2 regions of the Sodalis sp. C49 genome follow, and region 2 is predicted to be linked to the other one. Evidence: predicted binding sites of a transcription regulator. Region 2 holds the regulator's gene; the other holds the start of a gene.
The links. Region 2 encodes LexA, which represses DNA repair genes until DNA is damaged. Its sites were predicted from a motif close to TNCTGTATGTACATACAGNA; they were not measured.

Region 1: the regulator LexA is predicted to act here: its motif matches at 3,099-3,118, upstream of ABUK12_RS08780 (DNA translocase FtsK 4TM domain-containing protein).

Annotation. Positions count from the first base shown of each region.
Region 1 is NZ_CP163303.1:1,947,878-1,956,033, forward strand. It holds gene ABUK12_RS08780 (DNA translocase FtsK 4TM domain-containing protein) at 1-3,014, opposite strand, end outside; gene lrp (leucine-responsive transcriptional regulator Lrp) at 3,159-3,653, opposite strand; gene trxB (thioredoxin-disulfide reductase) at 4,086-5,054, shown strand; gene cydD (heme ABC transporter permease/ATP-binding protein CydD) at 5,586-7,349, shown strand; gene cydC (heme ABC transporter ATP-binding protein/permease CydC) at 7,352-8,156, shown strand, end outside.
Region 2 is NZ_CP163303.1:3,343,099-3,351,254, reverse strand. It holds gene ABUK12_RS15060 (YjbH domain-containing protein) at 1-774, shown strand, start outside; gene ubiC (chorismate lyase) at 960-1,466, shown strand; gene ubiA (4-hydroxybenzoate octaprenyltransferase) at 1,521-2,384, shown strand; gene plsB (glycerol-3-phosphate 1-O-acyltransferase PlsB) at 2,433-4,892, opposite strand; gene ABUK12_RS15040 (diacylglycerol kinase) at 5,018-5,386, shown strand; gene lexA (transcriptional repressor LexA) at 5,507-6,115, shown strand; gene ABUK12_RS15030 (CsbD family protein) at 6,521-6,730, shown strand; gene zur (zinc uptake transcriptional repressor Zur) at 6,952-7,461, opposite strand; gene rcsA (transcriptional regulator RcsA) at 7,626-8,156, opposite strand, start outside.

The sequences.
Region 1 (8,156 bases), 1.4 Mb from region 2:
GTAAAGGCGATACGGGTCGGGATATTGGCCTTGATCAGGCCGGTTATCACGTCAACCGATGGCCGCTGGGTCGCCAGCACCAGATGGATGCCGGCGGCGCGGGCTTTCTGGGCCAAACGCGCAATCAGCTCTTCCACCTTTTTGCCCACCGCCATCATCAGGTCGGCGAACTCGTCCACCAACACCACGATATATGGCAGTTTTTCCAGCATCGGCGGCGAATCGGCCATGCCGTCGCCCGGTTTCCAGAAAGGATCCGGCACCGGCCGGCCCATGGCGATAGCCTGTTCAATACGTTCGTTATAGCCGGCCAGGTTACGCACCCCCAGGGCCGACATCAGTTTATAGCGGCGCTCCATCTCGCCCACGCACCAGCGCAGGGCATTGGCGGCGTCTTTCATGTCGGTGACCACTTCGGTCAGCAGGTGGGGAATGCCTTCGTACACCGACAGTTCCAGCATTTTCGGGTCAATCATGATAAAGCGCACCTCTTCCGGCGTCGCTTTATACAGCATACTGAGGATCATGGCGTTGACCCCCACCGATTTACCTGACCCGGTGGTACCGGCCACCAGCAGATGGGGCATTTTGGCCAGATCGGCAATCACCGGCTGGCCGGCAATGTCCTTGCCCAGCACGATAGCCAGCGGCGAGACGGTCTCGCGGAATTTATCGCAATCCAGCACTTCGCGCAGATACACCGTCTGGCGGCGCTTGTTCGGCAATTCCAAGCCGACGTAAGGTTTGCCGGGGATCACTTCCACCACCCGCACCGCCACTGCCGACAGGGAGCGCGCCAAATCCCGCGACAAATTGGAGATGCGCGCCGCTTTCACGCCCGGCGCCAGGTCCAGCTCGAAGCGAGTAATAACCGGACCGGGAGAAATACCGACCACCTCGGCCTTCACGCGGTAGTCCGCCAGCCGCGCTTCAACCAGCCGCGCGGTTTGCTCCAGCGCGAACATATCCACCGGTTCGTCCTCCACCGGCGGCGACGTTAACAGGTCCAGCGTCGGCAGCGGCGTGGTGGGCTTGTGCAACGGTTGTTCATTACGCATCAGGAAGGGATGGATCAGGCTGTCCATGGCGGGCGCCGCCGGCTGAACCACCGCGCGCCCCCCCACCGGCGACGGCAATGGCGCCGGCGCGGCGCCTGCCCCTAGCCGTGCCGAAGGCTGGACATGCCCGTCCGACAGCGCGTCCTCACCGTCGGCCGGATAATCCTCTGCGCGGGAATGAGCCTGCTCGTCATAACCGCCGGGAACATGCCCGGCCGCGGTCGACGCGCCGGAACCGAACTCGTGACCAGGCTGCGTGGAGGGCGTAAACCGGGCTGCGAGAGTATCATCCACCCGATCGGCCCGCGGCGGCGGAGCGAACGCCGCAGGCGCATCAATGCCGGCCGGCGGCGAAACCGGCGATGTCGGCATGGCCCGTTCGTCGGCGTCCGCCACGTCACGCATCTCCTGCCGGCGTTGAAATTCGGCGGCCAGCTGCTGTTGCTGCCAGGCGTCTTCTTCCTCGTCGTCGCCCTCGGTCCCGGCCGCGCCATAGCGTTGTTCCTGCTGCTGCAGAAATTCCTGGTGCAGCGCCGACTGCTGGGCGGCGGCTTGTTCTTCCTCGGACTGCGGCGCCTGCGACAGCGCGTCTTCTTCCTGCGGGTGTTGCTGCGCCGTCGCCGTCGCGTTGCGCTGCGACGGCAGCTTGATGCCAAACGAGGCAAGCTCCCGGCGCGTGGGGATGCGTACCCGGTTAGGACGCGGCAATTCAGGACCGATGCCCTGCTTGACCTGCGGATTTTCGTCGCTGGTGGCGCTGAACGCCGGCATAAAGGTCAGCGCGGCGGCGTCATAAGGCGGCGTGGAAGCAGTGACCTGCCCGCTGCTGCGCTGCGCCACGTTGAAATCGTATGGCGTGTGCGATTCGTCACCGTCGTGCTGCCAGTCGCCCATCTGCGGACCATCATCGTCTTCATCGGGAAAGCCGCCCTGGGAAGGAGGAACGGACGGTGCGTCCGGCAACTCAAAACGATATTGCGGGATAGCCTGCGCGGACGCCGACTGGGGGGCCGGCGCGGCGGGCTGCTGGGAGTAGACGGCGGCAGGCGCGGGGCCGGCCGCAGGGGCCGCCACCGGCGGCGACACCGCGCCCGGCGGCGTGACGGCCAGCGGGTCGCCGGTCTGCTCGGCGAGCTCCGGATGGCTGGACGTGGCGGAAGGCCCCGCCACCGTGCCGATAGCCGCGGGAGCGGCATCAGGCTTGGTCCCGGCGGCATCAGGGCCGGAGGTCGCCAGCAGCGGGTCAAGCGCGTCCAACGCTTCGGCGCGGACCGCGTCGTCCCCTGCGGCCTCCAGGTCTTCGTCATCGTACTCGTCGTCGTAGTCCCGCTCGTCGCGGCGGGAGCGGTTCGACATAAATGTCAGGCAACCCATGACCACGCCGCCGATTTTTTCGGCAATGGTGAGCCAGGACCAGCCGGTAAACAGGGTCAGGCCGGACGCCCATACGCAGAGCAGGGTCAGGGTGGCGCCGATGCCGTTAAACCACGGCAGCATGGCGTTGCTGAGCAGGCTGCCGATCACGCCGCCCGAGGCAAAGTAATAGAGATCGTCGACATTGAGCGCGGCCAGGCCGCATGAGGTCAGGATCAGCGCCAGCGTCCCAATCAGCCGCAGCGACAGGGCAAAATAGTCCACATAGTCCTGCTCTTCCCGCTGGCGAAACGACGTCCAGCAGAAAATCAGCATCAGCGGCGGAAGGGCATAGGCCAGCACGCCGAAGGTGAAGAACAGCGTATCGGCAAACCAGGCGCCGATGCCGCCCCCCAGGTTATGGATAGGACCATGCCAGGCAGTTTGCGACCAACTGGGGTCGGAAGGGTTGAAACTGACCAGGGAAATCATCAAATAGAGGGCAAAAATCGCCATGACAATCAGAACAGCCTCGAGTAACCGGCGACTGCTGCTGAGCGTTTTCAATTCAACTTCTTTATCTTCTGTATATTCCTGGCTCAAGAAAGGCTCTCCAGGGTTATCTATGCCGATATAACCGATATAATAGCTTAATAACAGCGCCGGCCGTCATGCCGCCGGCGCTGAAACTGTATGAATGCACAGGAGTGTAACCATAAAACGTGAAATTTGCACCTGTGTTATGACTTAGCGTGTCTTAATGACCAGCCGGTTGCTCTGCTTCACTTCTTCCATCACCACGTAGGTACGCGTATCGTTGACCCCCGGCAGGCGCAACAGCGTCTCGCCCAGCAGTTTACGATAGGCCGACATATCAGGCACCCGCGTTTTCAGCAGATAGTCGAAATCACCCGAAACCAAATGGCATTCCTGAATTTCTTCCAGCTTTTGTACGGCGGTATTGAATTGCTCAAACACATCGGGCGCACCCCGGTTAAGGGTAATCTCCACAAACACCAGTAAAGACGCATCAAGATAATGTGGATTAAGTAAAGCGGTATACCCTTGGATGAAACCCTGGCGCTCAAGACGGCGCACGCGTTCCAGGCAAGGTGTTGGGGATAATCCAACCCGTTTAGAAAGTTCGACGTTTGATATCCGGCCATCCTTTTGCAACTCATTGAGGATGTTACGGTCAATACGATCGAGATCCTTTCCCGGGCGCTTTTTATTGTCTACCATTATTATTGTCTCTCTTAGTACCTTCCCTGTGCTTGCCACACCCCTGCCGACTTCAATGTATCAGGGTTTGCTTTAAGACCCGTTGTCTGTTTTATTTTAGGGCCAACTGTTTCAACTGCCTTGCTAACTGCCTGTCCGAAACCAACGCATCATTTTCCTTACCCTGATGTTTTCGCAAAAGCGCAGCGTATTGTCAAAGTAAAACGATAAAAATCAGAACAACATGCCGATTAAATCCTGCGGAAACACATTGTCCGGGGCTTAAGGGCTCTTTTTAGCCCGATAATGTCCTAATTGATGGTAAAATCCGCCTATCGATAGTCCATAACGATGATAAAAATCGCCAACAACTTTTTGCATCCTTTTCATTGTCTGGTAACTTTCTTATCATCGACGAGTTGGGATCTAAGCGGTGAGTTAAACGAGGAAAATATGTCTACGGCGAAACACAGTAAATTAATTATCCTGGGGTCGGGACCGGCGGGATATACCGCCGCGGTTTATGCCGCCCGCGCCAACCTGCATCCGGTGCTGATAACCGGTATGGAACAAGGCGGCCAGCTGACCACCACCACCGAGGTCGAGAACTGGCCGGGCGATCCGGAAGGGCTGACCGGGCCTTCGCTGATGGAGCGCATGTACGCCCACGCCGTAAAATTCAACACCGAAATCATTTTCGATCATATTAACCAGGTCGATTTACAAAACCGCCCTTTCCGGCTGACCGGCGATACCGGTGAATTTACCTGTGACGCCCTGATTATCGCCACCGGCGCATCCGCGCGCTATATCGGCCTGCCGTCGGAGGAAGCCTATAAGGGCAAAGGCGTATCCGCCTGCGCCACCTGCGACGGTTTCTTCTACCGCCAGCAAAAAGTCGCGGTGGTCGGCGGCGGCAATACGGCCGTGGAAGAAGCGCTGTATCTGTCCAATATCGCCACCGAGGTGCATCTGATCCACCGGCGCGATATCTTCCGCGCGGAAAAAATCCTCATCGATCGCCTGATGGATAAGGTCGCCAGCGGCAGTATCGTGCTGCATACCGGCCGCACCCTGGAAGAAGTGGTGGGAGATGAAATGGGCGTGACCGGCGTGCGGCTGAAGAACGTCGTCAGCGGCGTGGTCGACACGCTGGCGGTCGCCGGCGTATTTATCGCCATCGGTCATCATCCCAATACGGCGATTTTCGGCAACCAGCTGGAGCTGGAGAACGGCTATATCCGCGTACAGTCCGGTATTGCGGGCAACGCCACCCAGACCAGCATTCCGGGCGTATTTGCCGCGGGCGACGTGATGGACCATATCTACCGCCAGGCGATTACCTCGGCCGGCACCGGCTGCATGGCGGCGCTGGACGCTGAACGTTATCTGGACGGGTTGGTGCCGGTAAACGATCGGTAAGGGCGTTTCGAGGCGCGGCGTTGATGCGCGGTTCCTGTCGCCACAACCAGCCCGTTTTTTGGACCGCCCGGGACGCGCTCCCGGCGCGACCCTGAGCTTGAGCCGCTCCCGGCGGCTCATCCAGCCGGGCTTTGTGCCGCCAGCGCACGCTATGCCGTTACAACGTCAAAACCACTGTTTGCAACGTTAACGCTTTCTTTTTGTTTTATGTGATATTTGATACCGGGAGGGGATGGCGCTACTGCCATCCCCTTGTCGCATGCCGGCGCCCGGCATACCATGAAAACGCCCAACTTATGGCATGCGAAAAAGCGGCAGAATTTCATATCCCCACGGCGCCGTCCAGTCGGCTGAAATGCCGTTGCGCCCGCAGGCAAAGGTCCCCTGATAAATGTCATTATTATTTTCACCTCCGCCGCAACAGGGTAATATGTCGGCACGCTGGAGAACGCCTGCCCTTTTCCGGCTTTTCGCTTCCCCACATGGGATTTTCGACTTACATACACATCACACCGGCTGAAATTGTCTTCAATGAATAAAAACCGACAGCAAGTGCTTGTCCGCTGGCTCAAGTCGCAAAGCGCGCTGGTAAAGCGCTGGCTTCGTTTCTCTTTACTGCTGGGCCTGCTGAGCGGCCTGGTTATCATCGCCCAGGCCTGGGTATTGGCTTATCTGCTGCAGGCGCTGATTGTCGGGCAGCAGCCGCGCGAGGCGCTTACGGGCTGGTTTATCGCCATGGCGGCGCTGTTTGCGCTGCGGGCGTTGGCAGGCTGGCTGCGCGAGCGGGTCGGTTTTATCGCCGGACAGGTGCTGAGACGGGAAATACGCCGCCAGGTGCTGGATCGGCTGGAACTGCTGGGCCCCGCCTGGATCCAGGGCAAACCCGCCGGCAGTTGGAGCAGCCTTCTGCTTGAGCAGATTGAGGACATGCAGGATTATTATGCGCGCTATCTGCCGCAGATGTATCTGGCGGGCCTGGTGCCGCTGCTGATTTTACTGGCGGTGTTCCCGGTGAACTGGATGGCCGGGCTGATATTATTTTGCACCGCGCCGCTGATCCCCTTGTTTATGGCGCTGGTGGGGATGGGCGCCGCCGACGCCAACCGCCGCAACTTCCTGGCGCTGGCCCGGCTGTCGGGCTATTTCCTCGATCGCCTGCGCGGCCTGGACACGCTAAGACTGTTTGATCGCGCGCAGGCGGAAACCGAGCATATCAGCCGCGCCACCAACGATTTCCGTTTACGTACCATGGAAGTCCTGCGGCTGGCGTTTCTTTCCTCCGGCGTGCTGGAATTTTTTGCCTCGATTTCCATTGCGGTGGTGGCGGTGTATTTTGGCTTTTCGTATCTCGGCGAGCTTCACTTCGGCAGCTACGGCACCGGCGTCACCTTGTTCGCCGGTTTCCTGGTCTTGATACTGGCGCCGGAGTTTTTTCAGCCGCTGCGGGATTTAGGCGCTTTTTACCACGCCAAGGCCCAGGCGGTGGGCGCGGCGGAATCGCTGGTTGCCTTTCTCGAGACCGACGTGCAGTCGCAGGGCGCGGGTCTCGCCGCGCCCGTCCTGGGCCCCATCGGCCTGCGCGCCGAACAGCTGGTCATCATGGCGCCGGACGGCACGGCGCTGGCCGGCCCGCTGAATTTCACGCTGGAACCCGGCCGGCGATTGGCCATCGTCGGGCAAAGCGGGGCCGGCAAAAGTTCGCTGTTACATGTGCTGTTGGGATTCCTGCCCTACCAGGGTTCATTGCGCGTTAACGGCCATGAGCTGCGCGACCTGTCGCCGTCGCATTGGCGCAGCCAACTGAGCTGGATCAGCCAAGACCCGTTCCTGCCCGCGCCGACGCTGAAGGATAATATCCTGCTCGGGCGGCCCGACGCGGATGCCGCCGTTCTAAAACAGGCGGTGGAGCAGGCCTATATCAGCGAATTTTTACCGCTGCTGCCGCAGGGACTGGATACCGTGCTTGGCGACAATGCCGCGCGCCTGTCCGTCGGTCAGGCGCAGCGTGTCGCCCTGGGACGCGCCCTGCTGCAATCCCCGGCGCTGATGCTGCTCGACGAACCGACCGCCAGCCTGGACGCCCACAGCGAAAAGCTGGTCACGGCGGCGCTGAACCGGGCATCCCGGCGGCACACCACGATACTGGTCACCCATCAACTGGCGGATATCCGCGATTTCGATGATATCTGGGTCATGGGCAACGGCCAAATCGTGCAGCAGGGACGCTATGCGCAGTTGGCCTCTTTACCCGGCCCCTTTGCCGACCTGCTGGCCTATCGTCGCGGAGGACTCTGACTATGCGCGTATTATTCCCCTTCCTGGCCCTGTATCGCCGCCATGCCGGCCAGATTGCCCTGGGCATGCTCCTGGCCATCGTCACGCTGCTGGCCAGCATCGGCCTGCTCAGCCTGTCCGGCTGGTTCCTGGCCGGCTCGGCGCTGGCGGGCATGGCTGGCTTATACAGCTTTAACTATATGCTGCCGGCCGCCGGGGTGCGCGGCGCAGCCATAACCCGCACCGCCGGCCGCTGGGCGGAACGGGTGGTCAGCCATGACGCCACTTTCCGCGTCTTGCAGCATTTGCGCATCTACACCTTTCAAAAAATCCTGCCGCTTTCCCCCGGCGCGCTGGCCGGTTTTCGCCAGGCGGAGCTGCTTAACCGCCTTGTGGCGGATGTCGATACCCTGGATCACCTCTATTTACGCGTCCTCTCGCCCCTGCTGAGCGCTTTTGTGGTGATTCTGGTGGTCACCGTGGGGCTAAGCTGGCTCGACGCCTCCCTGGCCCTGACATTGGGCGCAATCATGCTGGCGGTGCTGCTGATCGTCCCTCCGCTGTTCTATCGGGCCGGGAAGCCGGTGGGGGAAGCGCTAACCCGGCTGCGCGCCGATTACCGGCAGCACCTGGCCACCTGGCTGCAGGGCAATGCCGAACTAACGGTTTACGGCGCCGCCGCGCGCTACCGCGGGCAATTGGACGAGACTGAACGGCGCTGGCAGCAACGTCAGCGGCAGCAGGCCAACCTGGCCGCCCTGGCGCAGGGGATGCTGACGCTGATAACCGGCATGGCGGTCACCTTGATTTTGTGGCTTGCCGCCGCCG
Region 2 (8,156 bases):
GAATCGTTTTATATGTATCAAATCGGCGTCGAAGGCACGGCCAGTTATTGGCTGACCGACCATTGGGTGACCTCCGGTACCCTATTCGGCAATATCATCAATAACTATGACCGGTTTAACTTTACCGCGCCGCCGAGCGACTCGCATTTGCCGCGCGTCCGTACCCGGATTCGGGAATATGTGCAGAACGATGTTTATATCAGCAACCTGCAAACCACCTATATGGATCGCCTGGGCGACGGCTGGTACGGCCAGCTTTACGGCGGTTACCTGGAAATGATGTACGGCGGCGTCGGCGGTGAAGTACTGTACCGCCCGCTGGACAAGAACTGGGCGGTGGGTCTTGACGGTAACTACGTCAAGCAGCGCGACTGGGACAATATGATGCAGTTCGCCGACTATACCGTGGCGACCGGCAACCTGACCGGCTACTGGCAGCCCGGCTTTTTGGACGGCGTACTGGTTAAAGCCAGCGTCGGACGATACCTGGCCAAGGATAAGGGCGTCACCTTCGATGTCTCGCGCCGCTTTGACAGCGGGGTCACCGCCGGCGCCTTTGCCACCTTTACCAATGTCTCCAAAGAGGATTATGGCGAAGGGTCGTTTACCAAAGGATTCTATCTCTCGATTCCGCTGGATCTGCTGACGCCGACGCCGAACCGCAGCCGGGCGCAGCTGAACTGGATCCCGCTGACGCGTGACGGCGGCCAGATGGTCGGCCGGAAATACTATCTGTACGGTCTAACCGAAGAACGTTCGCCGGCGCTGGAATAGCGGCGGGCAGATCTGATTTTAACGGCCTCCCTGCGGAGGCCTTTTTTTTGCCGCCGGCGCCTTAGCGCCCGGCGACCGGTATATTGCCGCCTGAAGAAACGCATTCTTCCCGCATCGGCAGGTTAATAAAATGGCGTTCTGAGCTACAATATCGGAGCTGACCACCTGAAACCATGGGGAACAGGATGACGGACGATCCCTCTATCGCCTTATTGGCATCCATTACCTGGCTGACTGACCAGGATCCGCCGCCATCGCCCGCCCTGGCGGACTGGTTGATGGAACAAGGGTCGATGACCCGGCGCTTCGAGCGCCATTGCCGGCGGGTTACCATCCGCCGCGGCCGCGAAGGTTATTTCCCGGCCCAGGCGCTGGGAGACGATATCGCTCTGTTGCCGCCAAGCGATCGCTACTGGCTGCGCGAAATCGTCTTATGCGGCGATGAACGGCCCTGGCTGGCCGGCCGCACCCTGGTGCCCGAAAACGCCATGAACGGAGCGGAGTGGGCGCTCACCACGCTGGGAGATATCCCCCTGGGCCGCTGGCTGTTCCGCGGCCGGGCGCCGGAGCGGGACTTTATCCAGCTGGGCCGCGCTGACGGCCTGTGGGCGCGGCGCTCCTGCCTGCGGCCGGACGGTAAGCCGTTATTGCTGACCGAACTGTTTTTACCCCAAGCCCCGCTGTATTGTTAAGCGCCGTGCGAGAATGATGAAGTAAAGGAGAAATAAGTGGAACAAAGCGCCACGATGGGCAAATGGCAGGCCTGGTGCCGCCTGATGCGCATTGATAAACCCATTGGTTCTCTGTTATTGCTTTGGCCGACCCTGTGGGCTTTATGGCTGGCGGGAAGCGGCACGCCCGCTTTCGGCACGCTGGTGGTATTTGTCCTCGGGGTGTTTTTCATGCGCGCCGCGGGGTGTGTCGTCAATGATTATGCCGATCGCAAGATAGACGGCCACGTCAAGCGTACGGCATCCCGCCCTTTGCCCAGCGGTCTTATCAGCGAAAAAGAAGCCAAGATCATCTTTGTGGTCCTGGTAGGGGTGTCGTTTGGGCTGGTGCTGACGCTTAATACCATGACCATTGCGCTATCGGTGGCGGGACTGGCGCTGGCCTGGGCGTACCCCTTTATGAAGCGGGTAACCCATCTGCCGCAACTGGTGCTGGGCGCGGCGTTCGGCTGGTCGATACCGATGGGCTACGCGGCGGTCAGTGAGTCCTTACCTCTTTCCTGCTGGCTGCTGTTTGCCGCCAATATCCTCTGGACGGTGGCGTACGATACGCAGTACGCCATGGTGGATCGCGATGACGATATCCGTATCGGCGTCAAATCCACCGCCATCCTTTTTGGGCGCCATGACAAACTGATTATCGGCCTGCTGCAAGCGGCGACGCTGCTGTTGCTGGTCTGGCTGGGAATACGGTCTGCGCTGGGGGTGATGTTCTATACGTCCCTGGCGCTGGCGGGGGCGTTATTTGTCTATCAGCAAAAACTGATCGCGCGGCGGGAACGGGATGCCTGTTTTAAAGCTTTTTTAAACAATAACCTGGTGGGTATGCTGATTTTTATCGGTATTGCCCTGAGTTTTTTCGGCCAGGGCCGTTTATAGCAGCGCGGTAAAGACGGGCGATGCGTCGGCATACGCCCGTTGCGTTTCTTACACCGTGGACGGGGAAGCGTCTTCCGGCGTTGCGGCCAGCAGGCTGGCGCTGTTAATGGTCAGCTGTACCTCCGGCGTCATCAGTTCGCTCAGGATTTCGCTCATCTCATTGACCTTCTCGCCGATGGCATCGCCGGTGTCGCTAATATAATGTTCATCCCGCAGCGTCGCCACCAGGGTGGAGAATACCGCTTTATCAAAAAACTCCGGCGCGTTGATGCCATGCAACACCGAAAGTCGCTGGGCCATAATCCGGCTTTCCTTCTCCAATGTGCCGCGATTGATCCGGGGATTAAAACGCAGCAATGAAAAGGTAATGGCATACCGTTGCAATGTCTCGCGCACGCCCGCCGCCAGCAGTTGCAAGGTAAATGATTGCGGAGGGTTCAAGAACAACCGCCCCTCGCGCTCGGCAATCAGCTTCTGGCGCGACAGTTCCCCGATGAGCGCGTCGATGACCGGGCCGAGCTGCGACGTCTCGTAGCGCATGAACAGCTCGGCTTTCATCAGTGGGTAAAGCAAATCGATACGGCGTGCCAGCTGCGCGCGATCGATGCCGGGATGGCCGATAATGATACTGGCGACCAACGCGGGCAGGATAAACAGATGCTGGATATTATTGCGGTAATAGGTCATCAGTACCGCCTGCTCGCGGGACAGGTAGATGATATCGCCAATGGTATCCTGCTCGACGCTGAATTTGTTCATCGCCAGGGCATGCTCCAACAGGTCCTGCGCCGTGGTGTCCGGCACCGTGACGTCATCGGCGTAGGGCACATTGCGCATCAGTTCCAGATAGCAGGCCAACTGCTGCAAAAGCTGCTCGCGGGTTAACGAACGCTGGCGGGAGGCCAGCAACACCGTGGAACACAGGTTGATGGCGTTTGCCGCCGCGGCGTTATTAATGCGCACCATGATTTTCGCGGCGATGTCATCCACCGCCGGCGCCAGCCAGCCGGGACGCTGGGCTTCGATGGGGTCGATGGAATCACGCCAGTGCGGTACCTGCTGGTTAAGATAGGCGCTTAACGACAGCGGCTCGCCAAAATTGACATAACCCTGTCCCAGGTTGCGTAACTTACGTAAACCGCGCACCATCTGCACAAAGCCTTCTTTTTCCTTGGTGGCGCCCCGTAATTCCTTGGCGTAGGTCGCCACTTCCATAACATGTTCATAGCCGACATAGATGGGCACCAGCGTAATAGGCCGGTTGCCGCCGCGCAGCATCGCCTGGATGGTCATGGTCAATGTGCCGGTCTTGGGATCGAGCAGGCGCCCGGTACGCGACCGCCCGCCTTCCATAAAATATTCCACCGAATAACCCCGGGTAAATAACTCACCCAGATATTCGCGGAATATGGTGGAGTAAAGTTTATTGCCCTTGAAGGTACGCCGGATAAAAAACGCGCCCAGCCGACGAAAAATCGGACCCGCCGGCCAGAAGTTCAGGTTAATGCCGGCGGCGATATGCGGCGGCACCAGCCCCTGATGATACAGGACATAGGACAGCAGCAGATAATCCATATGGCTGCGGTGACAGGGCACATAGACAATCTCATGGCCGTCCTCGGCCAGTTGCCGGACGCGTTCGGCATTGCGCACGTGCAGGCCCTGGTATAGCCGGTTCCAGGTCCAGCTTAATACCCGATCCGACAAGCGCACGGCTTCATAGGAAAAATCCGCCGCAATTTCTTCCATCAGCTCGATGGCGTTTTGCTGCGCTTTATCAGTCGAGATTTTTTTAGCGCGGGCTTCGTCCTCCACGGCTTTTTCAATCGCCTTGGACGCCAGCAGCTTATTGAATAAATCCTGGCGGACAGGCAGCCGCGGCCCCACAGCCACCAGGCGTTGGCGGGCAAAATGAATCATGGCGACGCGTGCCAGCTTCTGCGCGATGGTTTTATCGGTGCCATGCTCGGTCGCCATATAGCGCATGGACAGCGGACGGGAAAAACGCACAAAGCTGTCGCGCCCCAACCACAAGACGGCGATAAACTTCTGGAAACCATTGAGGAGGCGCAACTGGGGCGCCGGCTGGTTCTGCTGCGCTTCACGGCCGGGCGATCGTCCGAACATAACGGATACCGGCACCATCTGGACATCAAGCTGCGGATTATTGCGATGTAAATCCAGATAATCGTGAAACAGCTTCACGGATTCCAGTTTTTCGGAAAAATAGCGAAAAATACGGGGGCCATCGTGGATAAAGACGTAGCGCGGCAAGACGACGCCGTCGATCTCCAGCGGTATCAGCGGATCGGACAACCCCAGTTGCAGACATTGCGCGCGCAGGGTGAGCAGGTCCGTCTTGGAGTTATAGGGCAAAACATACATCATTGGCCGCAGCGGGTCCAAGCCGGCTTCTTGCCGGGGATTGGCGGGAATGGCTTTACTCCGCACCAGTAGCCTGAGCGGTAAATTCAACAACGTATAATAAATAGTACGCCAGCCTGACATATCTTCGTGAAGCCTCTTGTTAGCATTGCGCCACAAGAATACCAGAAACCGCGCGACAGATCTGTGGTGATGCGAACGAGAAGAAACGGTAATATAGGCACAATTTTTCTTTAGCGCGCAAAATTATGGCAAACCAAACCAACGGACTTCGGCGCATCTTTAACGCCATGGGCTATTCCATAAAAGGATATCGCGCCGCCTGGCGGCATGAAGCCGCTTTTCGCCAGGAAGTGGTGGTTGCCGTGGTGGCGATTGCCCTTGCCTGTTACCTGGAGCCAGAACCCGTGGCGCGGATTTTATTGATCGGTTCGGTATGGCTGGTGCTGATCGTTGAGATCGTGAATAGTGCTATTGAAGCGGTGGTGGATCGCATCGGGCCGGAGCTGCATCCGCTTTCTGGCCGGGCGAAGGACCTGGGCTCGGCGGCGGTGACCCTGGCCATTGTTTTGGCGCTGTTCGTGTGGATAACGCTGTTATGGCGGTATATTCCTTAAAATGGCCGGCGCGGCCGGTCGTCGGCAGGGTTTTATCACATTTTGCAACGCTTGTGGTTTTCAATTGGTGCGGACCTGTATATACTCACAGAAAGACTGTATAAACAAACAGGGGACGGAATGAAAGCATTAACCGCCAGACAACAAGAGGTATTTGACCTCATCCGCGATCATCTTGCGCAAACCGGCATGCCGCCGACCCGGGCGGAGATCGCGCATCGTCTGGGATTTAAATCCCCTAACGCCGCCGAAGAGCACCTTAAGGCGCTGGCGCGCAAGGGCGCCATCGAAATCGTTTCCGGCGCCTCGCGCGGCATCCGGTTATTGATAGAAGAAGAAACCGGCCTGCCGCTGATCGGCCGCGTGGCCGCCGGAGAACCCCTGCTGGCCGAACAGCATATCGAAAGCCATTACCAGATCGATCCCGATCTGTTTAAGCCCCACGCGGATTTCCTGCTGCGTGTCAGCGGCATGTCCATGAAGGATATCGGCATCATGGACGGCGATCTGCTGGCGGTGCATAAAACCCAGGATGCCCATAACGGTCAGGTCGTGGTGGCGCGAATCAATGACGAGGTCACGGTAAAACGCCTGAAAAGACACGGTAACATCGTTGAGTTGCTACCGGAAAACAGCGAGTTTTCGCCCATTATTGTCGATTTGCGCGAGCAGGAAATGTCCATCGAAGGTTTAGCGGTCGGCGTTATCCGCAACGGCAACTGGATTTAACTCACGGTGCTCCATGGCATCCTGAATATCCCTTATCCCGCGTCAGCGAGAATTTTATGGCGGATAACCGGCGACGCGGAATGCGGGTTCGCCGCCATAAAAGTGCTGCGGCGCGTCCGCTGCCGCTAGCGGTATTTATATTTAGTTACAATTAGCGATGTACGGGCTGATACCTTCTACCTACTGTTTTATTTCACCTTATAGCCCATACGGCGTTTATAACCCTGCCAATATGGTCTAATCATCTGCTGAATAAACCTTATGCCAAATCCCCTGCTATACTTTAGACATAGGGTTAACTTATGACATGCAGGTTTTGGGACGCAATACGTGTCCTCGCTATGCGCTAACAAAACCTGGAGTGGCAGATGTTGACTGAGAAACCGATAACCAAGGAGAACTCCGATGAACAAAGATGAAGCCAGCGGTAATTGGAAACAGTTCAAAGGTAAAATGAAAGAACAATGGGGTAAGCTTACTGACGATGATCTGACGGTAGTTGAAGGTAAACGCGATCAGTTAATCGGTAAGATCCAGGAACGTTACGGTTACGGCAAAGAAGCCGCGGAAACGGAAGTAAAGGACTGGGAAACACGTAACAAATATCGTTGGTAATGATTTTTGGAAATCATGACTAATGCATATTCACTGTGCGGTTATGGCTTCCTTAAGTGTTCCTACCCAAAGGTACAAGGACGTACCACCTATTTTATATGATCCTATCAGCATTCCCCTGTTTTGCCGCCTCTCCAATGTATTAACCAAACGCGTTATCTCACTTCAGCCATAATAAACGTCATTTGCTCCCGGGTTCTTGTAAAAGCCAAAATGGGACGCTAGCGTTTCTTTATCGCTACGCTATGATCGTGTCCGCAGTCCTGGGGATTGTCACAAGCTTGCACTTCGGCGCATAAGGTACAAAATCCGTGTGCCTCGACGACATTATGGCGCATGGCGAAACCCGTGGCTTGCGCCATTTTTTGCAAAATATCTTCAATGCCTTCGGTTGATTGTTCAGTCACCTGGCCGCAGCGATCGCAGATAAAGAAGGCGGAGGTGTGACTGGGCTGCTCAAAATGGTGGCAAAGAACAAAGCTGTTAGTGGATTCCACTCTATGGATAAAACCTTGTTCCAGAAGGAAATCCAGCGCGCGGTAAATTGTCGGCGGCTTTGCCTGCGGTTCCGTCGCCCGCAGCAGATCAAGCAGGTCGTAAGCACTGATCGCGCCATCCTGCTGTGTCATCAGGCGCAACACTTCCAGTCGCTGTGGCGTCAGGCGCACGTTGCGTTGCTCACATAATTGTTCAGCCTGGCTGAGCAATTGAGACTGATCGGTGGTATTCATAGCGTTTCCCCACTGCTGATTTCCGCCCTCTATCTTATCATGAAGGCGGAAAAACGCCGAATATTGGCGTGTTTTAACCCATATTGTCACCGGCAAAAGGGTGAGGGGACGGGGATCGGGGGCAGGTTTCTTTAGCTGTGGCGTTCGAACGGAGCCGCTGGTTTTCAGCAAACGGGATAACGGATATTGATACTATCTGTGACGCTGTTGGCAATAGCAATTAAATGGTATATCACCTGTTTATTACTGGCCTTGGTTTTCCGCTTAATATTTATTTTGTGAGAAGAAAGCGTTTTTTCTTTAATGTGCAATTGGGTACAGATATACATGGTGTCATAACCTGACATCCACATGGTTAAAATTTCTACTTCGGTCTTGCTAAAACGCAGCGGAGAGAACCCGATGGCGGAATCGTCATTGCGCCAGGCTTTGGTGTCCATAAAGTAACGGATTATCATTAATAATGTGCTGATCTTTATAAATTTTGATAAAATAATCACATTATCCCTGATTGGCACGAAATCATGGAACTTAATATTCTCATTACCAATGAAAATAAAAAAAAGCGTCAAAGGCCGTTCGTCAATAATGGATTTTAATCCTTCTCCATCCCCTTGATACTGATAAGAGTTTTGATTAATAAAAACTATCGAAGGATTGGCGTTTTTGCATCTCATTCGCAACGTGCTGATATT